Regions from separate parts of the Cryobacterium sp. M15 genome, predicted to be linked through region 1. Evidence: riboswitches for the same ligand, from Rfam matches in the RefSeq annotation. Region 1 holds a riboswitch; each other region holds the start of a gene.

What was found. A riboswitch is a leader RNA that binds a small molecule or an ion and turns the genes downstream of it on or off. The one in region 1 is predicted to bind thiamine pyrophosphate.
Region 2: another riboswitch for thiamine pyrophosphate. It lies ahead of thiD (bifunctional hydroxymethylpyrimidine kinase/phosphomethylpyrimidine kinase); the one in region 1 lies ahead of CXY83_RS01200 (ABC transporter substrate-binding protein).
Region 3: another riboswitch for thiamine pyrophosphate. It lies ahead of CXY83_RS13085 (ECF transporter S component); the one in region 1 lies ahead of CXY83_RS01200 (ABC transporter substrate-binding protein).

What each region holds. Positions count from the first base shown of each region.
Region 1 covers NZ_PJJW01000024.1:32,024-42,335, forward strand. Annotated here, with positions in the region: gene CXY83_RS01165 (amidase) at 1-579, shown strand, start outside; gene CXY83_RS01170 (Lrp/AsnC family transcriptional regulator) at 596-1,555, opposite strand; gene CXY83_RS01175 (DUF5058 family protein) at 1,661-2,416, shown strand; gene CXY83_RS01180 (hypothetical protein) at 2,440-3,165, shown strand; gene CXY83_RS01185 (amidohydrolase) at 3,162-4,400, shown strand; gene CXY83_RS01190 (Zn-dependent hydrolase) at 4,397-5,653, shown strand; gene CXY83_RS17540 (hypothetical protein) at 5,756-5,908, opposite strand; TPP riboswitch at 5,963-6,072, shown strand; gene CXY83_RS01200 (ABC transporter substrate-binding protein) at 6,112-7,173, shown strand; gene CXY83_RS01205 (ABC transporter permease) at 7,163-7,975, shown strand; gene CXY83_RS01210 (ABC transporter ATP-binding protein) at 7,968-8,762, shown strand; gene CXY83_RS01215 (LLM class flavin-dependent oxidoreductase) at 8,759-10,075, opposite strand; gene CXY83_RS01220 (3-oxoacyl-ACP reductase) at 10,089-10,312, opposite strand, start outside.
Region 2 covers NZ_PJJW01000036.1:115,431-125,742, forward strand. Annotated here, with positions in the region: gene CXY83_RS08070 (HEAT repeat domain-containing protein) at 79-645, shown strand; gene CXY83_RS08075 (PfkB family carbohydrate kinase) at 679-1,575, opposite strand; gene CXY83_RS17845 (DUF2207 domain-containing protein) at 1,876-2,040, opposite strand; gene moeB (molybdopterin-synthase adenylyltransferase MoeB) at 2,158-3,318, opposite strand; gene CXY83_RS08085 (thiazole synthase) at 3,315-4,106, opposite strand; gene thiS (sulfur carrier protein ThiS) at 4,109-4,348, opposite strand; gene thiO (glycine oxidase ThiO) at 4,339-5,571, opposite strand; gene thiE (thiamine phosphate synthase) at 5,615-6,259, shown strand; partial or broken gene thiD (bifunctional hydroxymethylpyrimidine kinase/phosphomethylpyrimidine kinase) at 6,328-7,173, opposite strand; TPP riboswitch at 7,156-7,255, opposite strand; gene CXY83_RS08110 (glycoside hydrolase family 38 C-terminal domain-containing protein) at 7,399-10,312, opposite strand, start outside.
Region 3 covers NZ_PJJW01000039.1:369,258-379,569, forward strand. Annotated here, with positions in the region: gene CXY83_RS13070 (VIT1/CCC1 transporter family protein) at 1-845, shown strand, start outside; gene dinB (DNA polymerase IV) at 1,029-2,243, shown strand; gene CXY83_RS13080 (hypothetical protein) at 2,269-2,598, shown strand; gene CXY83_RS17470 (hypothetical protein) at 2,664-2,900, opposite strand; TPP riboswitch at 2,943-3,053, shown strand; gene CXY83_RS13085 (ECF transporter S component) at 3,085-3,744, shown strand; gene CXY83_RS13090 (ABC transporter ATP-binding protein) at 3,748-5,277, shown strand; gene CXY83_RS13095 (energy-coupling factor transporter transmembrane protein EcfT) at 5,274-6,068, shown strand; gene CXY83_RS13100 (AAA family ATPase) at 6,061-6,672, shown strand; gene CXY83_RS13105 (hypothetical protein) at 6,669-6,932, shown strand; gene CXY83_RS13110 (hypothetical protein) at 6,933-8,258, opposite strand; gene CXY83_RS13115 (metallopeptidase family protein) at 8,283-8,633, opposite strand; tRNA gene CXY83_RS13120 (tRNA-His) at 8,704-8,779, opposite strand; gene orn (oligoribonuclease) at 8,823-9,497, opposite strand; gene CXY83_RS13130 (thioredoxin family protein) at 9,580-9,840, shown strand; gene CXY83_RS13135 (ABC transporter substrate-binding protein) at 10,003-10,312, shown strand, end outside.

The sequences.
Region 1 (10,312 bases):
CACCAGAAGCTGCAGGTGTTCGAAGACCTCGGCGCGACGGTGGAGCAGGCCGCCCCTGACCTGCGTGACGCCGACGAGGTGTTCAGCACAGTGCGCGCGTTCGACTTTGCCCTGTCCTATGGCGATCTCGTGGCTCGGCATAGCGACAAAATCAAACCCGAGGTGCGCTGGAATGTCGAGCGCGGCCTTGCTCTGAACGGAGCCGACGTCGTCTCGGCCGCGCTGGCCCGCACCCGGTTGGCGCAGAAGACCCGCGTCTTCTTCGCCCGCTACGACGTCTTCGCGAGTCCGGCTGCCCAGCTGCTTCCCTTCGATGCCGCCCTGCGGTATCCGACCGAGATCGACGGCGTGCCCTTTGACAACTACCTCGAGTGGATGCGCTCCGCCTGCGTCGTTTCTGCGACCGGGCTTCCCGCGCTTTGCGTACCAGCGGGCTTCAGCGAGTCCGGCCTGCCGGTCGGATTGCAGCTGGTCATGGACCACGGGCAGGACGTCGAACTTCTGCGGGTGGGCTACTGCTTCGAACAGGCCACGCGGTATGCGTGGCAGGCTCCCGATCTGTGCCACACCGGTAGCTGAGATGCGTCGGAGGTGTTCAGATTCGCGCGGGCTGCAGCACTCGTCCGCCACGTTTGAAAGCCTCGAGCAGCAGACTGACATCAATCGATTTGGTGTGAGCAACCCAGGGTGCGGACGTCACGCAGGCATAGAGGGCGGCTTGGTCCTTCGCGGTGACATTCGCGACGATCTGGTAGTCACCGGCGACCGCGGCTGCGTACCTCACCAGCGGCGAGGCCGCGAGGTCTCGGCCGACCGCCTCGACGTTCTTCGGGTCGCTGCGGATCCACAAAAACGCTTCGACCGGAAGCCCGACACTCGCCGGTTCAACGACCGCCCGAATGTAAACATGGTTGTTCTGCAGCAGCCATTCCGTGCGGCGGCGGGCCGTGGCGTTGGACACACCAGTCAGGCGGGCCAACCGTTCGCAGGACACCCGACCGTCTTGGCAAAGCGCCTCCACAATCTCGTTGTCGACCCGGCTCAGCCGCTGCGGCTCCTGCAGACTCCACGTGTCGGTCGTTACACCGGCCCGCAGGGCATCCGCTTCGACCTCCGTCAGCAAGTCAGGCTGCCAGCCGCGGATGGTGCGAAAGTAGTGCATCACGGGGTAGCTGACTGCGCGCACCAAGCCGACCGTACCGGGGATCTCGTCCGTGAGCAGCGCCGGCATCAGATCGGCCTCGGTCAGCACTTCGGCGACACAATCCACGCCGCCGGTCATTGTGTAAGAGAAGGTCGAATCCCGACGCTGCGCCAGTGCGTTTGCGGTCGCGCGAGTGGTGCCCGGCGCGGTCTGCACGCGGATGATCACCGATGTGGATTGTGGGCGGAGTCCGGCAACCTGCACCAGCCGGGCTTCGATCAGTTCACAGCCTCGGCGGGCGACAGTGCGTTCCGGTTCGCCGAGCACTTCGGCGATTTGGCTCCAAGATCTGCGCCCGTCGAACTGCAGCGCGGCCGCGATCCGCCGCTCCAGGGGATCCAGTAGCCGCACAATCCACCTCTGCTCGTACGCCGTTCCTTGACAATACAAGGAGTTCCTTAGCGCCGAACCTATCATCACGCACCGCCCCACCCGCATTTCAGCTCTGGAGCACTTATGATCACATCTCTGCCCGGTGACCCTGGCTCAACCGACATCCTCGCCATCGCCAACCTGCCAATCCTGTGGATTTTAGCTGTCGGCGTGTTCGCCGCCATCATCCTGCAAACGGTCGTGTACGTACGTGCGGCCCGGATCGCCGCGCCGGCGGCCGGCATCAGCTCGGCCGAGCTGAAAACCTCTTTCCGCGCCGGCGCCGTGGCCGCCATTGGCCCCTCCCTGGCGGTAGTGCTCGTCAGCGTGGCCCTGCTCAGCCTGTTCGGAACCCCGGCTGTGCTGGTGCGCGTCGGTCTGGTCGGGTCGGCTGCCACCGAGACTGCCTCGGCCAGTATTGCCGCCACCACCATGGGAGCAGCCCTTGGCGACGCGAGTTACACCCAGAGCGTGTTCGCCGTCGCATTTATGGCGATGAGTCTCTCCGGCGCCATGTGGATGATCGCCACACTGGTGCTGACCCCGCTGCTCAGACGCGGCGACTCTCGGCTGCGCAGCGTGAACCCCGCCCTGATGGCCATCATTCCCGCTGCGGCTCTCCTCGGAGCGTTCGCGAGCCTCGGTATCGGAGAGCTCGGCAAAACTCCCGTGCACATCCTGACCGTTCTCACCTCGGCCGCGGTGATGGGGATGTGCCTGTTCCTGGCACACCGTTTCAACGTGGCTTGGCTGCGCGAATGGGGTCTTGGTTTTTCCATCGTGATCGGGCTCTTCGTCGCATACACCCTGCACACCACCGGCCTCATCCCGGGCGCCTGACTCCAACCTCAAGAAAGGTCAGCATGTCCTCCACAACAGTGATCTCCACGCCGTCCGCCGTTTTGGCGACCTTCGACCGCACGACCAGCCGCTGGGGTCGGCTCACCATGATCGCCGCATTGGTCATGTCGCTCGCCGCGCCGCTCTACCTGGTGCTGTTCGCCGACCTTGGCATCACGCAGACACAGGTCTGGATCGCTTTTCTGGCCGTTGCCGCGGTGTTCTCGGTGCTGTGGGTGGTCGAACCGATCACCTACTACCCGATCCTTGGCCCGGCGGCGATGTACCAGGCGTTCATGATCGGTAACATCGCCAACAAGCTGCTTCCCTCTGCTCTGGTCGCCCAGGCGGCCATCGGCGCTAAGGCTGGCACCAAGCGTGGCGAATTCTCAGCCCTGATGGCCATCTGCGGCGCGGCAATGGTGCACGTGTTCTTCATGCTGGTGTTCGTCGGCCTACTGGGTTCCTGGCTTGTCAATATCGTGCCAGCCGACGTCACCGACGTTGCGCGCCTGTACATCTTCCCCAGCATCATCGGCGGGGTCATCGTGCAGCTCGTAGTGTCCTTGAAACAACCTCGCGTCACGCTTATCGCCATCGGCACAGCCGGGTTCGTCTTCTTCGTGCTCGTGCCCGCCATCCCCACCATCGCAAACCTCGCCACCGGAATCACCGTCGTCACCACCGCCGTGCTGGCCTGGTTCCTGCGCAGCAAACCCCGTTCCGACTCCACGAAAGAGATCTCATGACCGTGACCCTCCTCCCGACTGACGACACCACGACCCGCACAATGCAGGAGCTGTACCGGCACCTGCACGCGCATCCGGAACTGTCCATGCAGGAGACCGAGACCTGTGCGTTCCTCACCCGGCGCCTTGACGACCTCGGACTCGAGACCTTCCGCTGCGGCGGGACCGGCGTCGTCGGTATCCTGCGCAACGGCGCCGGTCCCACGGTCGCCTACCGCGCCGACATCGACGGCCTGCCGATCCAGGAAGAAACCGGACTCGACTACGCGAGCACCGCCCGCGGCACCCTGGCCGACGGCACCGACGTACCCGCGATGCACGGGTGTGGCCACGACACTCACATGACAGTCGCGCTGACACTGGCCGAGCACCTCGTTACCCACCCGTCCGCTTGGGCAGGCACCGTCGTGTTCATCTTCCAGCCCGGGGAAGAGACCGGGGCGGGAGCGGTAGCCATGCTCGCTGACGGACTGTGGGATCGCGCCCCCCGCCCCGAGATCGTTTACGGCCAGCACGTATGGCCCGGCCTTGCCGGCACCGTCGACATCAGCAGCGGCGTGGCGATGGCCATGGCCGATTCCTGGAAGGTGACCGTGCACGGCCGCCAGGCCCACGGCTCCCAGCCCGATCAGTCGATCGACCCGATCGTGCTCGGTGCTCACATGATCGTGCGTCTGCAGACCATCGTGTCGCGCGAAGTGCACCCGATGAAGGCCGCCGTGGTCACGGTCGGCACCTTCCACGGCGGACTCAAGGAAAACATCATCCCCGCCACTGCCGAGTTCACCGTCAACGTGCGCACCTTTGACGTCGAGGTACGCACCCGCGTACTGGACTCGCTGCGCCGCATCATCGCGGCCGAAGCACAGGCATCCGGAGCCCCCGAACCTGTGATCGAGGTGCTCTCCACATTTCCCCGCTGCTACAACGACCCGGCGGCGACCCAACAGCTGATCACTGAGCTCGGCGGCGCCCTCGGAACGAACTGCGTCATCGAGGTGCCGCCGGTGATGGGCAGTGAGGACTTCGGACTGCTCGCCGAGGCCATCGGCGTGCCCTCGGTGTATTGGATGTTCGGCGGCTATTCCCAGCAGACCATCGACGCAACCGATTCCGTCGCCGGCAACCACTCCCCTCACTTCGCCCCGGACTCCGAGCCGGCCTTGGCAGCCGGGCTCACCGCAGCCCTCACCGCAGTCCTGTCGCGGGTCGGCACGCCGGGCGGCGCCGCATGAACACCGCAACAGCCCGACTCTCGGTCAACGGGCCCCGACTGGTCGCTGACCTCAAGGCCCTCGGCAGCATCGGCCGCGGGCCGGGCGGTGGCCTGGATCGCACGTCCTTCTCGGCTGCGGATGGCGAGGCCCGCGCATGGTTGCTCGGGCGCTGCGCCGATGCCGGTCTCAGCGCGGAAGTGGACGGCATCGGCAACATCGTCGTATCGCCCGAATATGACGACCACACCGCCGGCCGGCCCGCCGTGTGGTCCGGGTCGCACATCGACACCGTGCCCAACGGGGGCGCATTCGACGGGGCGCTCGGCGTGCTCGCCGCGCTGGAATGCCTGCGCCGCATCCAAGAGGAACGCCCAGCTCTGGACCGACCAGTGCGGGCGGTCATGTTCACCGACGAGGAGGGCAACTATGCTCACCTGTTCGGGTCGAGCGCACTCGCGCGAGGATTTTCCCGGACCGAGCTGGAGTCGCTCACCGGTCGGGACGGCGACCGGTTCGCCGACACATTCGCAGCCGCCGGCGGAGACTTCGACGCGGCCACGGCGACCAAGTTAGACCCCGCCGCGCTGCACGCCACGGTGGAGCTGCACATCGAGCAGGGACCGACGCTCGAGCAGCTCGGGCACGACATCGGCGTGGTCACCGGCATCGTGGCGCTCGGCGGCGGCGTGGTGTCGTTCCGGGGCCGGGCCGACCATGCCGGGACCACCCCGATGGACCGGCGCCGCGACGCCCTCACTGCCGCCGGCGCGCTGCTCGTGGCGTTGCCCGAAGTGGCTTCACGCGTGAGCGAGCGCGCCGTCGTCACCTCGGGCATCGTGATGGTCGAGCCGGGGAGCGCCAACGTGATCCCCGGGCTGGCCCGGGTCACGGTGGATTTCCGGGAAGCTGAGGCGGATCTGGTGGACATGTTGCAGACAACCATCGTGGATGTGGCCCGGGAGATCGCCCTGCGCTACGAGGTCGCAGTGGAGTTCGATTTTGAGGTCACGATCCCGCCGGTCCAGCTCGACGCCAACATCCAGGCAACCATCGCCACCGCGGCCGCCGCGCGCGGGTTGTTGTACAGCTCGCTGCCGTCCGGGGCCGGCCATGACTCGCAAAACATGGCTCAGCTGGCGCCGACGGGCATGATCTTCGTTCCGAGCATCGATGGACGCAGCCACTGCCCCGAGGAGAACACTGCCTGGATCGACGTGGAGAACGGTGCGAACGTGCTGCTCGATACCCTGCTGTGCCTCGCCCGCGATTGACGGTCCCGCCCTCGCTCGCATCAGATAGTGGAACCCACGTGACAGCGCGCGCCTGACGATGCCATCCGCTCGTACCGAGAAACATCCCGGTCCGGGCTATATCTACGACGTCGCATCCGGGTGCCTGATCGAGGTACCGGCGGCCACAGCAGCAGGATCGGCACAGTAGCGGACATCACTGCGCCTGATCGAGGTTCTGGTGGTGACCTCGTCGGAGTCGTCATGGTGATGTTCGAAGACTTGGTATGCAGGCATTGAGTGTGAACCAACACGTTGTTCGTCCAGGCTTGATCTTTTTTTGGTTACACTCATCTTGAACACGGGAGTCCGGTGAGCCGGGCTGAGAGGAAGATTATCAATCTTCGACCGTCGAACCTGATCTGGATCATGCCAGCGCAGGGAGGCAATTTTCTCACATCCCGTGCCCTGATATTTCTGCAATCAAGGAGGGCACGACAATGCAACTATCTCTATCCAAAAGTGCGCCGTCGCGGTGGGTGACGGTGGTCGCGCTGGCTCTTGCCGCGGCGACAGTTCTGAGCGGCTGCGCCTCAGACTCGGCGACAGGCACCGACTCGTCTATCGCGTTGACTCCGGTGGCCTTCGCCTTGGACTGGACACCGAATACCAATCACACCGGGCTGTATGTCGCTCTTGAGAAGGGCTACTTCACGCAGGCGGGGCTTGAGGTGAGGGTGCTTCCCTACAGCCAGTCATCCCCCGACGCACTCATCAACGCCGGTTCAGCTGACTTCGGTATCAGCTTCCAGCACGCGGCCACCTTCGCGGCGGCAGCGGGCGTGCGTAACATCTCGGTGATGTCGGTGCTGCAGCACGACGCTACGGCGATCGGGGTCCTGGCCAGCCGCGACGACATTCGCAGCCCCAAGGACCTCGACGGCAAGACCCTCGGCATGGCAGACCCCAGCACAACTTTTCCCACCGAGGCTTCGGACGTGATCAAGAACGATGGTGGAACGGGCGAGTTCAAGAAAATCACGCTGGGCACCTCCGCCTATGAGGCCCTCTATGCCGGCAAAGTTGACTTCACCTCGGCATTCACCACCTGGGAGGGTATCGATGCCGCTCTTCGTGGCACCCCGATGAAGTTCTTCGCTCTGCAGGATTATGGCGTACCGGACCAATACTCGGTGATCGTCGAGGCAAACCGGGCCTGGACAGCCAAGCACCCCACCGCCACTGCTCAGTTCGTTCAGGCCCTGCAACAGGGCTACCAGTACGCGGCCGATAATCCAGATGCCGCGGCTAAGATTTTGATCGATGCCAATCCCGGCGCCTTCGAAAACACGGAACTCGTTTACCAAAGCCAGAAAAAACTGAGCGCTTCCTACCTCAAAGATGCCAACGGTAAGGTGGGCACTCAGTCGGCAGACACTTGGCAGGACCTGGCCGATTTCCTCTACGGTGCCGGCCTCTTGGCCGACGAAGACGGCAAACCGCTCACGGCATCGCTGGACACGTCGACATTGTTCACCGAGCGCTACCTTAGTGAAAAATAGCATCACCGTGAAGCCGGCTCCAGCGCCCCGCACGAGGGTACTCTCGGCGCTCGCGCCTCCTGCCGCGATCCTCGCCGCGCTCGTGATCACCTGGCAGGTGGCGGTAACGGTCGGTGGAGTGCAACCGGCGATTTTGCCCTCCCCGCAGCGCATTCTTCAGCAGGGCTGGGAGGCCCGCACCGCGATCTGGGAGAATACGCTCCCTACCCTGCAAGAAACGTTTCTCGGCTTCGCCGTCTCCCTGACCGTCGCTTGGACGCTGGCGATCCTGATCGATTTTTCGCCCGGGCTACGGCGAGCGCTGGTACCACTGCTGGTGGCATCCCAAGCCATACCCATCATCGCGATCGCGCCGCTGATAGTTATCTGGTTCGGGTTCGGAATGCTGCCCAAAGTCATCGTCATCGCCCTGGTGACCTTCTTTCCGGTCACGGTCGGACTGATTGACGGTTTCAACCGCACCGATCGAGACGCGATCAATCTGCTGCGCAGCATGGGGGCCAACCGGTGGAAGCAGTTCGTGTACGTGCGTCTTCCGTCGGCGCTTCCCTCGTTCTTCACAGCCCTCCGAATCGGAATCGCCTACGCCGTCACCGGTGCCATTTTTGCCGAGTATGTCGGCGCCGAGCGAGGCCTGGGCATTTATATGGCGATGATGAAGAACTCGTTTCGCACCGATCTTGTGTTGGCTGCCGTTGCGGTGACCGCGTTCGTGAGCGTGTGCCTGTTTCTGTTGACCTATGTCGCCGAACGGGCGATCATCCCTTGGCATTCGAAGGAACGTAGGAGCCGGCATGGTTGAGGCAACGCCCCCGAAGATCGAATTGCGCGGAATATGTAAGTCGTTTCCGCTCGGCCACGGGCAGGTACGGTCGGTCCTCGACGACGTCGCCTTCTCGGCGCAGCCGGGTGAATTCGTTGCCGTGATCGGTCCGAGCGGATGCGGCAAGAGCACCATGTTCAACATCATGGCCGGCCTGGAGACGGCCAGTTCCGGTGAGATTCTCGTCGACGGGGATGTCGTCACCGGTCAACATGAACACTTCGCATATATGCCGCAGAAGGATTTGTTGTTCCCCTGGCGCAGCATTCTGGAGAACACATCCCTCGGCCTCGAGGTTGCGGGAGAAACTAAGAAGATCGCCCGAGCACGGGCGGCCAGTCTCTTTCCAGCCTTCGGCCTGTCTGGTTTTGAAGATGCACATCCTTTCGAACTCTCCGGGGGCATGCGCCAGCGCGCGGCCTTGCTGCGCACCGTGGTGCAGGGCAGAGATGTCCTGCTGCTGGACGAACCCTTCGGGGCTCTGGACTCCCTCACCCGCACGGACATGCAGTCCTGGTTGCAGGGGGTGTGGTCCCAAAACGCCTGGACTGCGGTGCTGATCACCCACGACATCCGTGAGGCGATCTACCTCGCCGACCGGGTGGTCGTTCTCAGTGCGCGGCCGGCATCCGTGCGGCTGAACCTGACCATCGACCTGCCACGGCCGCGCGCGCTGTCGATGACCACCTCAGCAGAGTTCGCCGGATACGAACGCACACTCCTGGCGACCCTGCACGAGGAAACCCGCTCGTCCAGGGCACCCTAAGCGTCAGCGCCGACCGTGGGGCGTTGTAGCCCCAGATGCCCACGCAAGGTATCGGCGGTGTAGCGGTTGCGGAACAGACCGCGCCGTTGCAACACAGGGATCACCCGGTCCACGAACTCGTCCAAGGATTCCGGCAGCAGCGGCGGCATGACATTGAAGCCGTCTGCGGCACCGGAATGAAACCACAATTCGATTTGGTCGGCGATCTGCTCCGGCGTACCGACCATGGTGCAATGCCCACCGCCGGCGGCAAGCCGGCCCAGTAACTGCCTGACCGTGGGCTGCTCAGCCTGGATAATTCGTAGGATGGTCGCATACCGGCCCTGCGGCCCGGTGAAGCCTGCCAGCGGCGGCAGCGGCGGCACCGGCGCATCCAAGTCCCAGTTACTGCAATCCTGTTGCACGAACGTTCCCAGCTGCGCGAGCGACTGTTCGGTCGGCAGGAGGGCGTCGACCTCCGCCTGCTTCGCCTGCGCCTGCGCTTGTGTGGACCCGACATAAGTGACGAGTCCGGGCATGATCAACACCGCATCCGGATCGCGGCCGGCTTCGGTAATGCGCTTCTTCACATCTTGGTAATACTCCTGCCCGCTGGCGAGGTCATAGGCCACCGCATAGATTCCTTCGGCATAACGGGCGGCCAGCGCCCGGCCAGGGTCGGAGGCGCCAGCCTGGAACAATACCGGTCGACCTTGCGGCGGGCGCGGCACCGTCAGCGGACCGTCCACCCGGAAGTGTTCGCCGGAGTGGCCGATCGCTCGCACCCGGGTCGGGTCAGCGTAGAGACCTCCGCGGTCCAGGACCAAAGCATCGTCCTCCCACGAATCCCACAATTTCAGTGCCACCTCGATGAACTCCGCTGCCCGGCTGTAGCGCTGATCATGGGAGGGCAGCACGTCCATTCCATGGTTGCGGGCTTCGGCGTCAAACATGGAGGTGACCACGTTCCAGCCGATGCGCCCCTTACTGATGTGATCCAACGATGCAAGCATGCGCGCCGCGTGGAACGGCGTGTAAAAGGATGCCGAGACGGTGCTGACCAGCCCGATGCGGCTCGTCGCCCGCGCCATCGCGGCCATCGCGGTCAACGGCTCAAGAAACCACCGCGGGCCGGTACTCACATCACCGACGGCATGCCCGTCGGCGAAGAACACGGCGTCAAAGAAGCCACGTTCAGCGCTTTGGGCGAGCCGTTCATAGAAACTGATGTCTCCCAACTGGTCGGCGGGCGACTGCGGCCGCCGCCAAGCGGCACCGTGGTGGCCACAACCCATGAGGAATGCATTGAAGTGAAGCTGGCGCGGAGCTGACATGAGCGGCGCGCCCCTAGTTCATCACCAGGCCGCCGTCGACCACCAGGTTCTGCCCGGTGACCGACCGCGCCCAGGGGGAAGCAAAAAAAAGTACCGCATCGGCAAATTCGGCGGGGGTTGTCACCCTGCGCAGCGGGGTGGACGCGGCAATGAAGTCGAACACGTCCTCGGGGGTGGCTGCGCTGGCATCCGTGGTGCGCAACAGCCCCCCGGAGACCATGTTCACCGCGATGTTGT
Region 2 (10,312 bases), on a different contig from region 1:
TGTTTGACACTCGTAATCGGGCACTTTTTGCGCTCTCGCGGGCTGGAAACTGCGGAGGGGAGGTAGCGTTAGAGGGCTATGCAAAACAAATTGATTCCGCACCCCGACCTTCCGATCGATCTGCCGACCGATGAGCGCATTCGCGCCGCCGTCGTGCACTACGGCGAGAACGTCGTCATCGACAATGCCGTGGCCCTGTTGCGCGCCAAGAACGCCGGAAAAGACTTTCTGCTTTACGCCGGCGGACGCCACGCGCTCGGTATCCTCGAGGGTGCACCCGCCCTGTACTGGCCCGAACTGTGGGGCGCCCGCGCGCTGCTGCACGTCTGGGGAGAGCAGGCCGCGCCGTACATCGTCGTCGGTCTGAACAATCAGGCGTGGCGCGTGCGCGAAATGTGCGCCAAGGTTGTGCTGCTGCGCGGCCTGCAGGTGGTACCCAAGCTCGTGCGTCTCACGACCGACGAGAACCCGCGCGTGCGTTCCGCCGCGCTGCACGCCCTCGCCGACCAGGGCACCGCCGACAACATCGCGACGATCGAGGTGCGCCTGCGCGACTCCGACAAGGAGGTGCGCCGCGCCGCCCAGCAGGCCCGCGACGCCATTCGCTCCCGTCTCGACCTGACCGAGGCCGAAACCGAGGCCTAACCCGGGGCCTAACCCGACCCGGGCATCCGCTCGCTACGGCCGGCGGAGCAGCGCTCCCTCGTGCCGGCAGGTCGCCGCGGCGGTGAGCATGGCGTCGGCCAGCAGCGCCTCCCACGCCGTGGAGTCCTGCGGCACCCCGTCGTTCATGATGGTGCAAACGGATGCCGCCAGTGTTGCGTCCCCCGCCCCCATCGTGTCGACGATCGGGCCGTCAAGCGCGGCGATCGGGACGCTGACCAGCCCATTGTTTTCGAACGAGACTGAAGCACCGAGCCGACCGGCAGTCGCCAGCACGGTCTGCGCGCCCCCATCGACGAGTCGTTCGCGCAGCTCGTCGAGCGTGCTGTCGTAGAGAAGGTCGGCGTCTTCGTCGCCGACTTTCACGAGCAGACTGCGCGCGGCGAGCGCCTCAAAGTTGCGTACGAACCGCGGTCCGTCGTGCAGCATGCCGGCCCGCGGGTTCGGGTCGATCACGAGGCGGTGCTCCGGGTCGGTGACGCAGGCGATGAATGCCTCGGTTTGCGCGGTGTCGTCGAACGGAAAACAACTCACGACGACGATGGCAGCGGCGGCCAGCGCCGCCCTCTCGGCCGCGCCGAACTCGATCCGGCGCGCTTTAGCGGCGTCGTTGAAGAAGTAGCGGGGTTCGCCATCGGTGCGATCCGACACCGCCCGGGAAGACCCGAGCGGGCCCGGTGTCGCGATCAGCTGCACGCCGTACTGGTCGAGGAAGGACCGAAGCACCGCGCCGTCAGCGTCGTCACCGACCATCGCGATCAGGGTCGTCGGCACCCCGAGTATGGCCAGGCCCACCGCCACGTTCAGGGCTGCACCGCCGGCGAATTCCCGGCTCGCCTCACCGTCACGCAGCACATCGATCAGGGCGTCACCGACGACGACGACACGGGAAGGGGCATTGAGTTCAGGCATGGGGTCCAATCTCTTCGGAGCCGCGAGCGATGAGCTCGGCCGGCACGATGTAGGGGTGACACCGGCGAGTGCGGCGACCTGCCGCATGGTCGGCCGGGCGCACGGCGCAACGATTGATCTCCAACTCGATCAAGCGCCTCGACACTACAGTAAGCGTGGTCTCAGGAAAGCACCGCCATCGTTGTCAGGGCTGCATCTGTTGTCAGCTGTATCAACTCGGCAACAGCTTGTTTAGGCAGAGAAAAAGCCGGTAGAAGGAGTTTATTCTCCTTCTACCGACTGCTCTGGCACCGTGTCGCGTCAGGCGCTCTTGCGTCCGGACATTGATCGCATCAGGAACATGATCACGGCGATGATCGCCAGTACGATACCGACCCAGAGCAGAAATTGAAGCGACTGCACCAGACCTCCGGTAATGAGCAGCACCACCGCGATAACGGCCACAATGATGAGTAACGGGTTCATAGTCCGACCTTTCATTTCATGCGCGGGAAATCCCCGATTGCGGCGATACTACCCCCTTATGGGGGTGGAAAACAGATGCCGCGTGTGGCCTCTGCTTTCGTGTCGCCATCGCGCGCTTTAGTATGTCGAAAGCGTGGGCTCGATCTCTTTCACCCAGGCCAGAACGCCGCCCTCAACCTGACGCACATGCTCATAGCCTTGCCGCCGCAGCTCGGCGCAGACGGCAGCCGAGCGCGGGCCAGCCTTGCAGTGCACGACAACGTCGCGGTCCCGGGCAAGGCACGCCTCTCCGGAGAGGATGGTGCCCTGCGGCACGAGTAGCGCCCCGGCAATGTGTACGATCTCGTACTCCTCTGGTTCCCGAACGTCGATGAGGTCGAAGTCGATCTCGCCCCGCTGCCGAGCCTGGAGCATGACGGCGAGTTCCTGCACGGAAATCGCATCGCCATTCAGGCTCGATGTCCCGCACAACGCCTCGTAGTCCATCAGCGCGGTGATCGCTTCGGCCGCAGGGTCGCGCGCAATGCTGATTTCGCGCCAGGTCGCTTCGAGCGCATTGAACAGCACGACCCGGCCAAGCAGTGTGCGCCCGACCCCGGTGATCAACTTCACGGCTTCGGCCACCATCGTCGAGCCGATCGTTCCGCACAGCATTCCAAACACTCCACCCTCGCCACAGCTGGGCACTGAGCCCGCTGGCGGGGCTTCCGGATACAGGTCTCGGTAGGTGGGTCCGTGCCGGTTCCAGAACACGCTGACCTGCCCGTCGAAGCGCAGGATGGATCCCCAGACGCAGGGTTTACCGAGCATCGCGGCAGCGTCGCTGACCAGGTAACGCGTGGCGAAGGTGTCGGCGCCGTCGACGATCAGGTCGTACTGGGCGAACAGGTCGAGGGCATTCGCCGCACTAAGCCAGACGTCGTGCTGGTGCACCGTGACGAGCGGATTGAGCTCGGCGACCGCGGCCGCTGCCGATTTTAGTTTCGAGTGGCCGAGGCCCGAGGTACCGTGGATGATCTGGCGCTGCAGGTTACTGAGGTCCACGGTGTCGTGATCGACGATGCCGAGCGTGCCCACCCCGGCGGCCGCGAGGTAGAGCAGCACCGGCGAGCCGAGTCCGCCGGCGCCGATTACGAGAACGCGCGCATTTTTCAGCCGTCGCTGGCTGAGCATTCCGATTTCGGGAATAAGAATGTGGCGCGAATACCGCTCGCGCTCGGCTATGGTGAGCTCCTCGCCGGGTTCGACGAGCGGCGCGAGCACCGGTATCCGCGTCACAGGTCGGGCCGCCCGGCCATCGATGACGACGCCAGCGCGTGCTGGCGCCGCGGAATGCGGCCGGCCTGGGCTGCCCTGCGGCCTGCCAGCACGGCGTGCTTGAACGCATCGGCCATGAGCGGCGGGTTCTGCGCGCGCGTCACAGCGGTGGCCAGCAGCACTGCATCACAGCCCAATTCCATCGCCAGCGCAGCGTCAGAGGCGGTACCGATTCCGGCATCGAGCACCACGGGAACACCGGCGCGGGCCACGATCAGCTCGATATTGTGCGGGTTGAGAATGCCGAGCCCGGTGCCGATCGGCGCCCCGAGCGGCATCACGGCCACAGCGCCCAGGTATTCGAGCCGGAGCGCGAGCACCGGGTCGTCATTGGTGTACGCGAACACCTTGAAGCCCCGCGCAACGAGCTGTTCGGTGGCCTCCACCAGTTCGACTGCATCGGGCAGCAGGGTCTGCTCGTCGGCGATGACCTCGAGCTTGATCCAGTCGGTTTCTAGGGCTTCCCGAGCCAGCTCGGCGGTCATCACCGCATCGCGCGCGGTGAAACAGCCGGCGGTGTTCGGCAGCACCCGGATGGAATTCTCGACCAGCAGCTCGAAGAGTGAACCGGTGGTCGCTGCGCTGTGCCGCCGCATGGCGACCGTGGTGAGTTCGGTTCCCGACGCTCGCAGTGCTTCACCGAGGCCATCGAGACTCGGTGCTCCCCCGGTGCCCATGATCAGGCGGGAGGTCAACGCCACGCCGTCAATCACCAGGCTGTCAGTGTTCGTGAAGTGTGCGGTCTGCACGGTCAACCTCCCTGGACTGCAGAAACAATTTCAATCTCATCGCCCGCCGTCAGCCCGGTAGTCGACCACAGGCTGCGGGGAACGACCGCGGCGTTTCGTGCCACGGCTACTCCGAGGCGGCCGCCGTCGGCTGCATGGCCGCCTGTTTCGATGCGTCGCCCGGTGATCTCGGCTACGAGGTCGGTCACGGTGCCGCCGGATACGGTTCGTTTCTGGCCATTGACGGAAATTATTACAGCCACGATAGGCCTCCTTTCAGTGAAGCGGATGCGGGCTCTCGGCTCGCCGAGAACCGATCGGGCCGAAAATTTCGCCACCGATCGTCTGCAATGCCCTCGATGAGCTGCAGGCAGTACTGGGCTGCGACCGGGGTGAGCAGTACACCGTGACGAAAGAATCCGGTGGCAATGATGAGGCCGGCGATGTCACCGTTTGAACACCCGACGCGGCCGAGGAACGGTGCATTGTCCGGCGTTCCCGGACGAGCCCGAGCGGTCGTTTCGATCAGCTCCAGCTCGCTGACCGCCGGCACCAGGGCCTGTGCATCACGCAACAGCTGGTAGACGCCGCCGGCCGAGACCACGCCCGAGCCGTCTTCGCGCTGGGTGGCTCCGATCACGAGCGTTCCGTCGGTGCGCGGAACCAGGTAGACCGGCACCCCGTGCACCAACCCGCGCACCGTGCAGGTGAGTAGCGGCCGAAGGTGCTCGGGCACCCGCAATCGAAGTACGTCCCCGTACACCGGGCGCAGCGGCAGGCGCAGGTGCTCGGGGAGCCCGTCCAACTCGCCCGCCCAGAGCCCATTGGCCACGACCACCTCATCGGCCTGGATCGAGCTGCCGTCAGCCAGGGCGACGCCGGTAACGCGCGAGGAGGCATCCGTTGCATCGGCGTGCAGTAATCCACGCGCACGCACCCGAATCACGGCGTCCTGGCCGTTGGGCGCGAGGGCGGCGAGCGCGAGCTGGATGCGCTCGGTGAGCCGTCGCGGGTCGACCTGGTGATCTTGTTCCACCAAAAAAGCGCCGGAGACCTGGGGGCTCAGCAGCGGTTCAAGCACCCGCGCTTCGCGCACGGTGAGGGGCTCGACACCCAATCCATTGGCCACCTGCACAGCACGCAGGTCGACGAGGGCTTGCCGGTCGGCCGCGTCCGCGCCCACGTTCAGCGTTGTCGTTCGCTGGTATCCGGTAGCGTCGCTATCGGTTCCGAGCGAGTCGATGAAGTCGGGATACAACTTCGAGGACGCGAGCATGAGATCAAGCAATGCCTCTTCCCGATAGTGCAGTTCGCTCACCGCGGCGAGCATTCCGGCTGCAGCGAAGGTGGCGCCGCCGGCCGGGTCGGGGTCGATGACGACCACGCTACGGCCGGAATGCGCCAGCGTCCAGGCGATGCCGAGCCCGATGACGCCGCCGCCAATGACGGCAACATCAACTGTTCGCTGCGCTTCCCGCTCACTCATGGTGTGCACCGATGCCACGGCAGCGCCCCTTAGGGTTGGTCGCATGGACCCCATCACCGCCCGGCTGTATCTCTGCACCGATGCCAGAAAAGATCGCGGCGATTTCGCCGACTTCGTGGATGCCGCCTTCGCCGGCGGGGTCGACATCATCCAACTGCGCGATAAGAACATCGACGCGGCCGAGGAACTTCACTATCTCGAGGTTCTGCACACGGTCGCCGACCGTCACGCCCGGCTCTGGGCGGTCAACGACCGAGCGGATATCGCCGGCCTCTCCGGCGCGCCGGTTTTTCATGTCGGCCAGACTGACCTGCCGCTGCCTGCCGCCCGCACACTGCTCGGCACGGCTGCGCGGATCGGCCTGTCCACCCACACCATCGAGCAGGTGGATGCCGCCGTCACCGCCGATAACCTCGACTATTTCTGTGTCGGTCCGGTCTGGGCTACGCCAACGAAACCTGGCCGCGCTGCGGTCGGAATAGACCTGCTGCGTTATGCGGCCGCGCAGAGCGCTACCGTCGGCAGCCTGCGCCCCTGGTTCGCCATCGGCGGCATCGACCTCGGCAACATCGACCAAGTCGTCGACGCCGGCGCCACCCGGGTAGTGGTGGTGCGCGCGATCACCGACGCCGACGACCCGACGGATGCCGCTCAGCGTCTGCTCGCCAGCCTCCCGCCACTCGGCTAGTCCCACCGACCGTACCGCGTTCATCGCACGCCTGCGGTCAGAGTGGATACTGCTGTTGCACGGGCGAACAGCTGATGAAAGTGGTGAATCGGGCCATTTCCCTGGCCGACCTCGAGGTCGTCGGCGTGGGCCAGGGCGTCCTGGAGCCAGTCTTTGACCTCGACGAGGGACTGCGCCCAGTCACCGGTTCTCGCCTGCACCGTGGCCATGGCCGAGGAGAGCGAGCATCCGGTGCCGTGCGTGTTCCTGGTGCGGATACGTGGCAACGCGACCTCGACCACGCTGTGCGACAGTAACCCCTGGGTGTTGACCAGGGCATCCGGGCAGCTGGTTTCGTTGAGATGGCCGCCCTTGACCAGAACGGTGACACCGGTGCGAGCAGACAACCTTCCGCCCTGCTCCAGGGCCTCCGCCCAGGTGGCCGCCGGGTGCTCTGCAAGCAGAACAGCCAGCTCGGGAACATTGGGCGTGACGAGATCGACCTGAGGGATCAGGTCGCGCAGCGCTTGCTCGGCTGAGCGGTCAAGTAGCCGGTCACCACTCGTTGCCACCATCACCGGGTCGAGCACCACCACGGGCGGTCGACACTCCATGAGCCAGGAGCGCACCTCGGTAATGACGTCGAGTTGCGCGAGCATGCCGATCTTGACGGCATCGATGGTTACATCGTCGCTCACGGCGTTCAATTGTGCGCGCAGAAAAGCCACAGGCGGGGTGTGCACCGAGCGCACCCCGCGCGTATTCTGCGCGACCAGAGCACTGATGACCGCCATGCCGTAGCCGCCGTTGGCCGCAATGCTCTTCAGGTCGGCTTGAATCCCGGCGCCGCCGGTCGGATCGGTTCCGGCGATACTGAGAATTCGAGGCGTTTGCCGCAGCGCGAGCTGGGAGGTTTGACCAGTCATCCGTGACATTCCTTCGCTAGTACTAACTAGACAGGTTCGACGGGTATTGATCTCAGCACGCACACTATGTGCGGCACCCCGTGTCAAGGATCACCCTATACGCGCGCGCATTCAGCGCACAACCGCGCACGCGATCACCCTGGAGCAGGCCTATGCGCCGTCGGCTCTGCGACCGCTCAACGACTGGCTGCACAAAGTATTCCGCAGATAGTCACGCCAACGACGGGAGCCTGCCTACGAATGGTGGCGCAGGCTCCCCTCGCCCTCTTTGGCAGAACGGGCAACTCGCAGGGTGATGATCTGGAAAGCGCGCAGCACCAATCGACCACCAGCATCGGTTGTCGACTGCACTGCTACAGAGGCGACAGTGCGTTCGAGCAGATCGGTCTCGACGATTTCTGAGACAGTGAAGCCGAAGCTGACAGTGCCCGTGGAGCGCGAACCGCTCGCCTCGTACAGTCGCACGATAAGGTCACCGGAACGATCTTCGGCCAGTTTTACGGCTTCGACCACGATCGATGGGCACTCGCTCACGACTACCGGCGTTACGGCCGCGCCGACCACATCGCGCAGCGGCAGGTTGATCCGGTAGCCCTGCGCCGCAGCTTCGAGTACGTCTGGCGTCAGACTGATCGAGGTGCGAAGCGTGTGCACTCCTTGATCCGCAGTTGGGTCAGGGAACGTCGGCGCACGCAGCAGTGATTCCCGCACAGTCGTGGTCGTCCCTCCCCCGACTCGAGTAGTGCGGCTGATGTCATGCCCATAGGTTGAGTCGTTGGCAATCGCAATCCCGAAGCCCGGCTCCCCGACGAAAACCCACCGGTGTGCGCAGGTCTCGAAGCGAGCAGCATCCCAGGACGTGTTGACGTGGGTCGGCCGATAAATGTGGCCAAACTGTATTTCAGACGCAGCGCGGTCAGCGTGCACGTCGAGCGGAAAAGCCAACTTCAACAATTTTTGACGCTCATGCCAGTCAACCGTCGTCACGATGTCCAGGCTCGGCTGGTCACCGAGTACGGTCAGATCCTGCTGAACGGATGACCCCCCGAAGCGCCGCGTCACGCGCACCGTGACCAGCCCTGCACTCTGCACGAGTACCTTGACTTCTTCTGCTTCCAGAAGTTCCACGCCGTTCCGGTCGTAGTGCTCGTCGATGTCCCACGCGTCCCACTGCGTCGGGGTATCCCGAAAAAGTTGGAGCACATTGCCCGCTTGCCCCGCGGGCACGGCTTCTCTTCCGCTCACGCGGTCTACCAAGGAAATGAGGAGCCCACGTGCATCGATGGATGCCCGCACGACGTCGTTCTCGAGCACGAACGCCCCATCGGCCTGATGAAGGCGCACGGCTCCGGTTGGTATCCGCGACGCAGCAGACAGGGCAGGCACTCCCGCCACCGGGAACGGTGACGCATTGAAGCTCACCGGCGTCGCATCCGTTTGCGCCGAGGAAGCGAGCGCCGCCACGGATGTCGCGATCAGGTCTTCGAGATCGATTCGCACGGTCTCGTAGGCCGCTTCGGCAACCTGATGCACCCACGCGATAGAGCTTCCGGGCAGAATATCGTGAAATTGATTGAGCAACACGGTCTGCCAGGCAGCAGCCAGTCGTTCGTAGGGATAGTCAGCGCCCATATAAAAGTACGCCGTTGATGCCCAGAGCTCGGCCTCCCGAAGCAGGTGCTCGCTGCGACGGTTTCCGGATTTGGTCCTGGACTGCGATGTGTAGGTACCACGGTGAAATTCCAGGTAGAGCTCCCCCGACCACACGGGCGGGTTGGCATACGTCGCCTCCGCCTCCTCGAAGAACGCCCGCGGGCTGGCCATACGCACGGTCGGTGAACCCTCGAGCGAACGCGTGCGCTCCGCCGCTGCGAGCATCTCCCGATTGGGCCCACCGCCACCGTCTCCAAAACCGAACGGTACCAGCGACACGTTTGACGCACCCTTCTCGGAGTATTGGCGTTGAGCCCGGGCCAATTCTTCCCCCGATAACAATGAGTTATAGGTATCGACCGGAGGAAAGTGGGTGAAGACCTGGGTGCCGTCAATTCCCTCCCAAGCAAAGGTGTGGTGAGGCATGGTGTTGGTTTCGTTCCAACTGATTTTTTGGGTGAGGAAGTATTTCGATCCCGCCGCGGTCACGATTTGCGGGAATGCCGCCGTGTATCCAAACGAGTCCGGCAGCCAGATTTCGAGGGGTTCGATGCCGAACTCCTGCATGAAGAAAGCCTTGCCCACGAGCAGCTGCCGAGCCAGCGATTCCCCGCTGGGCATGTTGGTGTCGGATTCGACCCACATACCGCCCACCGGAACGAAGCGGCCCTCGAGTGCGCGCGTCCGGATGCGTTCAAACAGTTCCGGATAGTGCTGCTTCATCCATGAATACTGTTGCGCCGACGAACAGGCGAAGATGAAGTCGGGGTCTTCATCCATCAGGTGCAACACGTTTGAAAACGTGCGCGCACACTTGCGAATGGTTTCACGCACCGGCCAGAGCCAGGCCGAGTCGATGTGGGCGTGCCCGACAGCGATGACTCGGTGGGCGCTGGCGTAGGCGGGTTGCGCCAGAAGGGGCGCCAGTAAAGCGCGGCCACGGGATGCCGTGCCACTCACATCCTCGGGGTCCATTTGGTCGGTCATTTTTTCCAGCGCCCGAAGAATCTCAGCGGTACGCGGTAGGTCAGGGCTCAGCTGTTCCATGAGTCCAAACAGTGTCCACACGTCTTGGTCCAGTTTCCACACTTGGGTGTCGAGCAAAGCAACGTCCATGCGGCGCAGGCGGTAGATCGGTTCGATACCCGCCGTAGCCTTGTCACCCACGAGTGTCGGCTGAAAGCCCCAGTCACTTCCCACGTCGGGGTTGGACGCGGCTTCAATGTAGATATCAACCTGCTCTCCCGGCTGGGCGATCAGCGGCACATAGTTATTGAACGGCTCCACCGCTTTCACGATGTGCCCCTGCGGGGTGAAGACCAGACCTTCCGCCTGGAACCCGGCCTGACCAGACAGAAAACCGAGGTCCACGATGACTTCCGTGCGCGTGTGGAGGTCGTGAAACCGAGACCAGTCGGAGGGAACCATACCTGTGATGTGGAACCACGTCGTGCCCCAGGGCTTGCCCCAATGCTGGCCGATGCTGAACGGGGTG
Region 3 (10,312 bases), on a different contig from region 1:
CTCGACGGTTCGGGTCGGTGTTCGTGCTCGCCCTCGCTCAACGGGCCGAGGGCCGCTCGCCCTACAACGCGGATGCGGACGCGACCAACGCCATGGCCGCTGATGAGACCGTGCACGAAGAGGTCGTGCGTGGCCTCGCCGCCCGGGGCCGCAAACGCCTGTCGGGTACCTTTCGGGCCGCCGTGTTCGGTGTCAACGACGGGCTGGTGAGCAACCTCGCCCTCGTGCTTGGCATCGGGGCGACCGGGGTCCCGGCCGCGACGATTCTGTTCACCGGCATCGCCGGACTCCTGGCTGGGGCGCTCTCGATGGGTGCCGGCGAGTACGTCTCGGTGCGCTCCCAGCGAGAACTGCTCGAAGCTTCCACCCCCGCCGCGCCGGCCAAGAGCGTGCTCTCCCATCTGGATCTCGCTGCCAACGAGCTGACCCTTGTCTACCGGGCCCGGGGCATGTCCGAAGACGAGGCGGAGGCGCACGCCCGCGGGGTGCTCGCTACCGCCTACGCGGCGACCGGACCGATCTCCGCCGTCAGCCCGCAGGCCCCCACGCATGACGAACACGAGGCCATCGGCACCGGAACCGGAGCGGCCCTGTCGAGTTTCTGCTTCTTCGCTTCGGGGGCGCTGCTGCCAGTGCTGCCCTACCTGTTCGGCATGAGCGGCTACGCGGCTATCATCGTCGCCACCATTCTTGTGGGCGTCGCCCTGTTGGCCACCGGCGCAGTCGTCGGCCTGCTCTCTGGCGGTCCGCCGCTGAAGCGTGCGCTGCGACAACTCGTGATCGGCCTGGGCGCGGCCGCGGTCACGTACCTGCTCGGGCTGGTTTTCGGCACGACGCTCGGCTAGCTGCCCGATAAAACGTGTCGTCCCGTCGCATAACTCCTGCAGATTGCGTGACGTGATGCACGGCTTCCGCGAAAAGACGCGGTCGCGACATTTTTCAACAGTGAATTGCAGGAGTTATGCCCTGGAATTGTATTTTCCCTCTGTCAGTAGTGCATATGAGCCGGATCGGGTTAGGGTTTTTCGGTGGGCAGACAGGATGGCAGCGGGCGGCAGATTTCGGCGGACGACGTCGACGACCGTTCGGCGACGGTGCTGCACGTTGATCTGGACGCGTTCTTTGTCTCGGTCGAGTTGCTCTCTCACCCTGAATTCGCGCATCTGCCGGTGATCGTCGGCCACCGCGGCGGCCGTTCGGTCGTCACGGCGGCCAACTACATCGCTCGAAAATACGGTGTGAACTCGGCCATGCCCATGTCGCTCGCGTTGCGCCAGTGCCCGAACGCGATCGTACTCGAGCCGCACATGGGACAGTATCGAGACTTTTCCACCCGAGTGATGAGTATCTTCGACGACGTCACGCCACTGGTGGAACGGCTGGGCATCGACGAAGCGTTTCTTGACGTTGCCGGCGCGACTAATTTGTTCGGTTCACCGGCTGTGATCGGCGAACTCATCCGCGCCCGCGTGTTCGCCGAAACCGGTCTCGTCTGCTCCGTCGGCGCGGCGTCGACCAAGTTCGTCGCCAAACTTGCCTCCGGCCTGGCCAAACCCAACGGTCTGCTCGTCGTGCCGGCCGACAAGACGGTGGAGTTTCTGCATCCGCTGCCCGTGACCGCACTCTGGGGCGTGGGGTCCGCTACTGAGCAGATGCTGACGCGCCTCGGCCTGAAACTCATCGGCGATATTGCCCGCACGCCCTTGGACGTGCTGAAAAAAACACTGGGGGAGGCCTCCGGTGTGAAGCTGTTCGAACTGTCCTGGGGGCGTGACCCACGCTCGGTAACGGTCGAGCGGGAAGAGAAGAGCGTCGGCCACGAGGTGACCTTTGAACACGACGTGACCGACATCGACCGACTGCACAGTGAGTTGCTGCGGCAGTGCGACCTTGTAGCGGCACGGCTGCGGCGCAGCGATCTCGTGGCACGGCGCGTGGCACTCAAGCTGCGCTACACAGACTTCAGTACCGTTACCCGGTCGCGCACCCTCGCTGAACCGAGCAATGTCGGCCGGCGAATCTATGAGGAAGCAGTCGCTGCCTTCGACCTGCTGGCCGCGTCGGGTATTCGGGTGCGACTGATCGGGGTGCGGGCCGAGCAGCTCGGTCCAGCGTCGGGATCGGTTGGCTTATGGGATCCCGACGAGGACTGGCGCGGGGCCGAGCTGGCAGTCGATTCCGTGACCGAGCGATTCGGGGCGGGAACAGTGCGTTCGGCCTCCTTCTTCAAGCCTCGCCCATAAGGCACGAGTCGGCTACCCTGTTGGAATGACCAGCCTCCCGGAAAAACTCGCAGAAACCTTCCGTTCCGCCGGTGTGAAATCGGCTTACGGTGATCCCGTGCAAATTGACGGCGTCACCCTCATACCGGTGGCGCTCAGCTATTACGGTTTCGGTGGCGGTGATGCCGGCGAAGGCGGTGCTGTCGGATCCGGTGGGGGCGGCGGTGGCGTATCGCTGCCGATCGGTGCCTATGTCAAGTCGGGCGGCACCGCTCGGTTTGAGCCGAACGTCATCGCCCTGCTCGCCGTCGGTGTGCCATTCCTTCTGGTCGCCGGGCGCGCCCTGGCCCGAATAATCCGAGCCCTCAAGAAGTAGCCCCGCTCTTTGGACGGGGCCTGGGCCCGGGCCGCAGGCCCAGTCTATAAACTCGGCCCGGTTCCTCAGGTGGGCCCGGGCGAGCGGCGGGGGCGACGAGCAGAACGGATACGGCGGGGCCGGCGCGGCCGGCGCGCGAACCGACGGCGCGCCCACCGTGGCACCCTGAGTCGCAGCCAGGGCGGAAAGTGCCACGGGCTGCTTACCGGCAATCCCCGGGCGATGCGCCGACGCCGCGTCAGGAACCGACGCATCAGCAGGAGATACAGCGCCGCCAACACGAGCAGGATGCTGATACTCATGTCGTGATTCCCATGCCGCAAGTCTAGGCGGGGCGCTAGAATTGGCGGTATCACGGGAGTCCGGTACACCGGGCTGAGAGGAAGCTGACCAAGCTTCGACCGTCGAACCTGATCTGGATCATGCCAGCGCAGGGAGGCTTCTCGATCCCGTGCCCTGTATTCACCTACGGAAAGGGCACGAACAGTGCACGCTACAACGTCTTCACTCCGTCAGTCCACTCGCCAGGCTTCGAGGGCGAAGAAGCCCCGCAACTTTCGCTGGCGCGTGGTCGACATCGTCGTCGCGAGTGTCATCGGCGTTGCGAGCGGCGTCATCTTCTGGGCCTGGGGCCTGGCCTGGTCCCCGCTCAGTGCGATCCTCGCGTTCACGCCCGGCCTCGAGGGTCTCCTCGCCGGTGGCTGGCTGTTCGCCGGAGTGCTCGGCGGTCTCATCATCCGAAAGCCCGGCGCAGCCGTGTACACCGAGGTCGTCGCCGCTGTCGTGTCGATGCTGATCGGCACCCAGTGGGGATTCTCCACGCTCATCTGGGGCGTCGTCGAAGGCCTGGGCGCCGAAATCATCCTCGCGCTATTCCTCTATAGCAACTGGCGACTCGGCGTCGCCCTTCTCGCTGGCGCGGGCGCCGGCGTGGCAGTAGGTCTGCTCGACACGACCTTCACGAGCTATGCGGCATTGGATTTCGGCTACAGGGTCGTCTATTTCGTATCCGCTGTCGTGTCGGGCACCGTGCTGGCCGGCCTGCTGTCCTGGCTGGCCGTGCGCGGCCTGGCCCGCACCGGTGCGCTGAGCCGGTTTGCTGCCGGTCGGGAAGGGTCGCGAGCACCCTCCGCCGCGATCAGCTAGCGGATGTTGGACACCCCGCCGTTCCCGGCCGGTCACGGCGCGCAGATCCGCGCCGTACAGATTCGAGCCCGCGACTGGGGCTGGCGCCACGCCGGGCGCCACAATCAGGCGGTGTCCGGGCTGGACCTGCAGGTCACGCCCGGCGAGCGGGTTTTGCTGCTCGGTGCCAGCGGTGCCGGCAAGAGTACCCTCATGCACGCGTTGGCCGGAGTGCTCGGCGATGTCGAAGACGGCGACGAGACCGGCAGCCTGCTCATCGACGGTCGCCGCGCGGCCGAGGCGCGCGGGCGGGTCGGACTCGTGCTGCAGGATCCGGACTCCCAGGTCGTGCTGGCCAGGGTCGGAGATGATGTCGCATTCGGCTGCGAGAACCTCGCCGTCCCGCGCGCCGAGATCTGGCCGCGGGTGCGGCAGGCTCTTGCCGAGGTCGGCCTGGACCTGCCCCTCGACCACCCCACCTCGAGCCTGAGCGGCGGGCAGAAGCAACGCCTGGCTCTGGCGGGCGTGCTCGCTATGCGGCCGGGGCTGTTGCTGCTCGACGAACCGACCGCGAACCTCGACCCCACTGGTGTCATCGAGGTGCGCGACGCCGTTGTGCGCTCCCTCGATCATTCCGGGGCCACCTTTGTGGTCATCGAGCATCGGGTCGAGGTCTGGCAGGACGTCGTCGACCGCGTCATCGTGCTCGACCCGGCCGGCGGCGTGCTGGCCGACGGCCCCACCCGCGAAATCCTGTCGAGGCAAGGTGAGCGATTGGCGCAGGCCGGCGTCTGGGTACCAGCCCTGCCCCCCCGGTTTCCGACGCGCTCTCCAATCACTTCGGTGCAGACCCTGCTGCGGGCCGAGGGGCTCGCGGTGGGTCGCGTTCCGTTTGGACGGCGTGCGGCATCCGTTGTCGCCGCTGGCATCACCCTCAACCTGCGGGCCGGCACCGCCACCGTTGTGACCGGCCCCAACGGCGCCGGAAAATCTACCCTCGCCCTCACGCTGGCCGGACTGCTGAAGCCGGCCGGGGGAACGCTGCAGGCAAGTGACACGTTTGCGGCCGGTATCGTTTCTGAGCCGCACCGCTGGCGTTCCCAGCAGCTGCTGACCCGCATTGGAACCGTCTTTCAAGACCCGGAACACCAATTCCTGGCCGCGACGGTGCGGGCCGACCTGCAGATCGGCCCGCGCGCCCTCGGGCTCAGCCAGGCCGAACAGACCAGCCGCGTCGACGAGCTGATGCACCGGCTGCGACTCGATCATCTCGCCGACGCCAACCCGTTCACCCTGTCGGGTGGCGAGAAGAGGCGGATGTCCGTCGCCACCGTTCTCGCGACCCGTCCTCGCCTGCTCGTGCTCGATGAGCCGACCTTCGGGCAGGATTCTCGTACCTGGCAGGAACTCGTGACCCTTCTGGCCGAGCTGCTCGATGAGGGCATCGCGCTCGTCGCGGTCACCCACGACGCCCAGTTCGTCAACGCTCTCGCGGACGAGGAATACCGAATTGGTATGCCTGACCCGATCCGGCTCGGGACGGGAGCGCCATGAGCCTGCTGACCCCGACGATCCGCCCGAGCGTCGTCGCCCGACTCAACCCGGTCGCCAAGCTCGCAGTTGCCCTGATCGTGAGCTGTGCGCTGCTGCTCTCGATCGACTGGGTCTCGGCCGGAGTCGCCCTGCTGCTCGAGGCCGGACTTTTGCTCTGGTGCGGCCTGAGCGCCCGACAATTTTGGCTGCGAACGGCACCGGTCTGGATTGCGGCCCCGATGGCTGCGATCACGACGGTGCTCTATGGCGAAGACTCCGGCGCGCTGCTGTGGCAGTTCGGATTCATCTCGGTGACCGAAGGCTCAGCCCAGCTCGGCCTGGCCATCGGGCTGAGGGTGCTCGCCATCGGTCTGCCCGGTATCGTGCTACTCGCCACGACGGATCCGACGGACCTCGCCGATGGCCTCGCCCAGGTGCTGCGGCTGCCCGCGCGGTTTGTGCTCGGCGGTTTGGCTGGTCTGCGACTCGTAGGTATGTTCATCGAAGACTGGCACTCGCTCACGCTTGCCCGTCGAGCCCGCGGGGTCGGCGATGGCGGTGGACCGCGCGGCGCCGCTCGCCGGTTCTTCGGCCCGGCCTTTTCCCTGCTCGTCATTTCGGTGCGTCGGGGCAGTAAACTCGCCACGGCCATGGAGGCGCGCGGATTCGGCAGCGACGAGCCCCGCACCTGGGCACGACCGTCGCGGGTCCGAGCGGCCGACGCGGTCCTGGTCGGCATCGGATTCGCCATTGCCGGTATCGCCATTGGCGTTGCGGTGTGGGCTGAAACCTGGAGCTTCATTCTTGCCTGATACCGATAGCAGAAAGGCCGTACACGACGATATGGTCTTGCTGGCGCCGTTACTGCAGGCCGTGGCCGCTGCCGGCCCGAACCCCGTGGTGCTCATCGACGGTCCTAGCGGTGCGGGGAAGAGCACCCTCGCGGACGCATTGAGAAGGCACTGGCCTGGCCCGCACACCCCTCAACTGGTGCGGATGGACGACATCTATCCCGGCTGGGACGGCCTCGACGCGGCCGTCTGTCACCTGCACCGTTACGTTCTCCAGCCACGACACCGAGGTCTGCCGGCGGCGTGGCAGCGCTACGACTGGACTACGAGTCAGGCGGCGGAGTGGAATCTGCTCGACGCGGCCCGCCCCTTGATCGTGGAGGGCTGCGGAACTCTCGCGGCCGCACACGAACCGCTCAGTCACGTGCGGGTCTGGCTCGCGGCCGACGACGCTCTGCGTAAACAACGTGCGCTCGATCGCGACGGAGAAGCATTTCGCACTCACTGGGACCAGTGGCAGCAGGAGTGGGCGACCTATCTCAAACAGGAGGGGCCTGAACCTCGCGCGACCGTTCGATTACGGGCGGGCAGCTCCGGCCGCAGAGGACTAGATTGTTTGCCATGAGCAATACTGACAGCGCAACCCCCACCCTGTACGTCGCCGAGTTCATCGATGGCCCGCTCGAGGGTCAGATCGATTCCCGGGCCCTCGTGCGCGGCAAACACGAGGCACGCATCAGCATGGTGGCCGCCGTCGCCGGACTGGAATCGGTGTTCTGGTACGACGAGGTCGACCAACGAGACGTGAGCGGGCAACTCCGCGTGCGCTACGCCTTCGACCAGGGCGAAAGCGATCCGGTTGACGCCGAGGTCGATCCGATCTAGTTACTGGTCGAGCAATGCCGAGATCATCATGACCGGATGGAGCAGCCGCCAGCCGACTCCAGGGTCGTTGATGGCCTGGTCGAGTTTCAAGGCGGCCGAGAGTTTCTCCCCGGCGACGCTGAGCTGTACCTGGCCGATGTTCGCACCGGTGCGGGCCGTGGTGAAATCCTTGAGCGTGACCGTTGCGGCCTCCGGGCTGGCGGCCTGCCAGGCATAGCGCGTGCGCGAGACGCCGACCACGGCCGAGGCGTCATCACCCCATGCGGATTCGAACGTCGCGTATGCGTCACCGGCGGCCAGCACCGGTAACGGGCCAACTCCAGTGCGCGCGCTCGCCATGAGCGCGGTCAGATCCGCAGTGAGCGCATCATAGGAAGGTTCGCCGATGTAAGCACCCGAGAACGTGAAGCTCGAGGCACCGTCACTGATCTCGGCGGTGAACAGGAAACAGACGCCGGCTGCATCCGTGTAGCTGCGTGAAATGCCCGTGATGCCTTCCTCGGGCAGGTACGACGTGGTGTTCTGCACACCACGGCGGTTTGCCAAAGCGGATGCGGGACTCTCCAGCATTGCCGAAACGATCGGGTCGATTGCGGCGAGGCCGGCCAGACGGGCCAGGTCGGTGGCGGTGCCGGCGCTGGCGTCGTGCAGCCCGGTCGCATCCACGACGGCGGTATCCGCTAGCCCGTTGTGCGCCAGCCAGGCGTTGGCGGCGACCACGTAGGCGTCGACCGACCCGAACGCCCAGCGGGCCAAACTGTCGGCGTGGTTGTTGCTCGATCCGAGCAGTAAGCCCTGCAACAATTCGAGCTCGGTCCACTGTTCGTCAGCGAACACAGTTACTGAGCGGGCACCGGCCTTGTCGTAATCGAGATAGCTCTGAAAGTCGGCGGCTGTGAGCGTCACAACCGGGCCGCTCTCGCCCGTCACGATCGGTTTTTCATCAAGAACGACCAGGGCGGTCACGACTTTGGCAATGGATGCCATGGGGAGCGCCTGAGTGGTTCCCGCGACCGCGAGGGGCTCGGGAATCGCCGTGCTGGTTGTGGCCGCGCTGGCCGTGGCTGCGCTGGTTGAGGCGGTGCCGGTGGAGATCGTGCCAGATGCGTCGCTGGTCGTCGCAGCGAGGACGGTTATGGCACTTGCGCCGTTGGCGGACAGAACGGGGGGAGTAGGCGCTGCGGTTGTCGAGGCAGGGATGACGGTGGTGGCGGTGACGCGCGGAAGGGGGCCCAGCAAAGTGGCGGGGCCGTAAATGCCGAGGCTGAGGATGACCACCGTTCCGACCGAAATTCCGACGAGGCGGCCGGGACGGAAGGAACTCATGACCCAAGGTTAGACCTCTGGAGGCTAGCCCCAGCCGAGCTCGTGCAGCCTGTCGTCATCTATGCCATAGAAATGGGCGATTTCATGAACCAGGGTGATGTGAATTTCATCGTGTAGGTCGTCAAGGGTGTCGCAGATCGCCAGTAACGGTTCCCGATACAGCACAATGCGATCTGGCATCTCGCCAAAACCGTACTGACCGCGCTCGGTGAGCGCGACCCCGTCATACAGGCCCAGAATGTCCAGGGTCCCGTCTTCGGGACGATCTTCGACCACGAAAATTATGTTGTCCAGTCCGTCGACCATGTCGTCCGGCAGCAGATCCAGTTCATCAACCACGAGGCGTTCGAAGGCGACCGCGTCGAGTTCTACCATGCGGCTTCGATCATCGCGGCCTGCTTTCACCGACACTGCAACGGTCAGAGACCGATGTGCAGTGTTTCATTGGGGTGAGTAACGGGGATTGAACCCGCGACCTCCTGGACCACAACCAGGCGCTCTGCCAACTGAGCTATACCCACCATGCGTCCCACGTCTACAACGCAGGGCAACTCCGCAATCCTATTACACCTCGGAGGAGAATAAGTGCACAACTTCGGCGGCGTGCAACTTGGCCTCGTCGCTGGTCGGACCGGGGTCGGCCACGAACACTGTCTGGCGGTAGTACGCGAGCTCGCGAATCGATTCGAGAATGTCGGCGAGGGCGCGGTGACCGCCGTCCTTGGCGGGGGCGTTGAAATATACCCGCGGGTACCAGCGTCGGGCCAGTTCCTTGATCGACGACACGTCGACATTGCGGTAGTGCAGCTGGTTGTCGAGGCGCGGCATGTAGCGGGTAAGGAAGGCGCGGTCGGTACCGATGGAGTTTCCGGCGAGCGGTGCCTTCTGATCGGCCGGGACGAACTTCAATACGTATTCGAGAACCTGAAACTCGGCTTCGGCGACGCTGACACCATTCGGAATCTCGGTAATGAGGCCCGATGAGGTGTGCATGGTGCGTACGAAGTCGCCCATGTTCTCGAGGGCCGAGTCGTTGGGCTTGATGATGATGTCGAGGCCCGGACCCTGCACATTGAGGTCGTAGTCGGTGATAACGACGGCGATCTCGACGAGTTCGTCACGATCCAGGTCGAGTCCGGTCATTTCGCAGTCGATCCAAACCAGGCGGTCGGGACTCTTCGACGTCGGGGAAGGCGCGGGGGAGGTCGTCGGTGCTGTTTCCGTCGTGCTATTAGTCATTCTTTCAGTCTACCGGTGGGCTCAGACACGGCCTGTAAACTTATGGCTTACTGCTCATTCACGCGCGACCTGCGAGGCCCTCATGGAATTCACACTGTATTCGTCGTCATTCTGCGAGCCGTGCGTGCAAACGCGAGCGGTGCTCGCCGAGGCTAAGCGGTTGGTCCCCGGGGCGACCGTGCGCGAAATCGATGTTGCCGGTGAGCCGGAGCAGGCCGAGGCGTTCCTCATTCGCAACACTCCCACGGTCATCATCACCAATGGTGCCGGCACGGAGGTTTTTCGTGCAGCCGGCGTTCCGACCCTGTCGCAGGTTCTCGTAGCAGCGGCCAAGGCGCTCTGACCGGGGGGCTGCCACGGGTTCTCGTCGCATGTCGATCAGAGCGCTGGAAGCGCCACGCCGCAGATCAGTTCGCGCAGATCAGTACGCGCAGATCTGCACGGTATTTTCCGCAGCACCTCTGGTCGGTCTTCGTCGGACCAGCCGAACCATAGGGGCACACACATGAGGTCATCCATCCGGCGCAACATGTTCGTCAGCATTGCGACAGTCATGGCCGCGTCCATGGCCCTGGTCGGTTGTTCCACCGGCTCGGGCACGACCGACGCGGAAGGTGGCACCGCGTTGACTGTTGGCCTGCTGGCCACGCCCGGAAACCTCGACTACACCACGACCGCCGGTGCGGCGATTCCGCAGGCCCTGCTCTACAACGTCTACGAGGGGCTGGTGAAACTCAACAATGACGGCACCATCATTCCCCTGCTCGCCAAATCCTGGACCGTCAGCGACGACGGACTGGTCTACGACTTTCTGC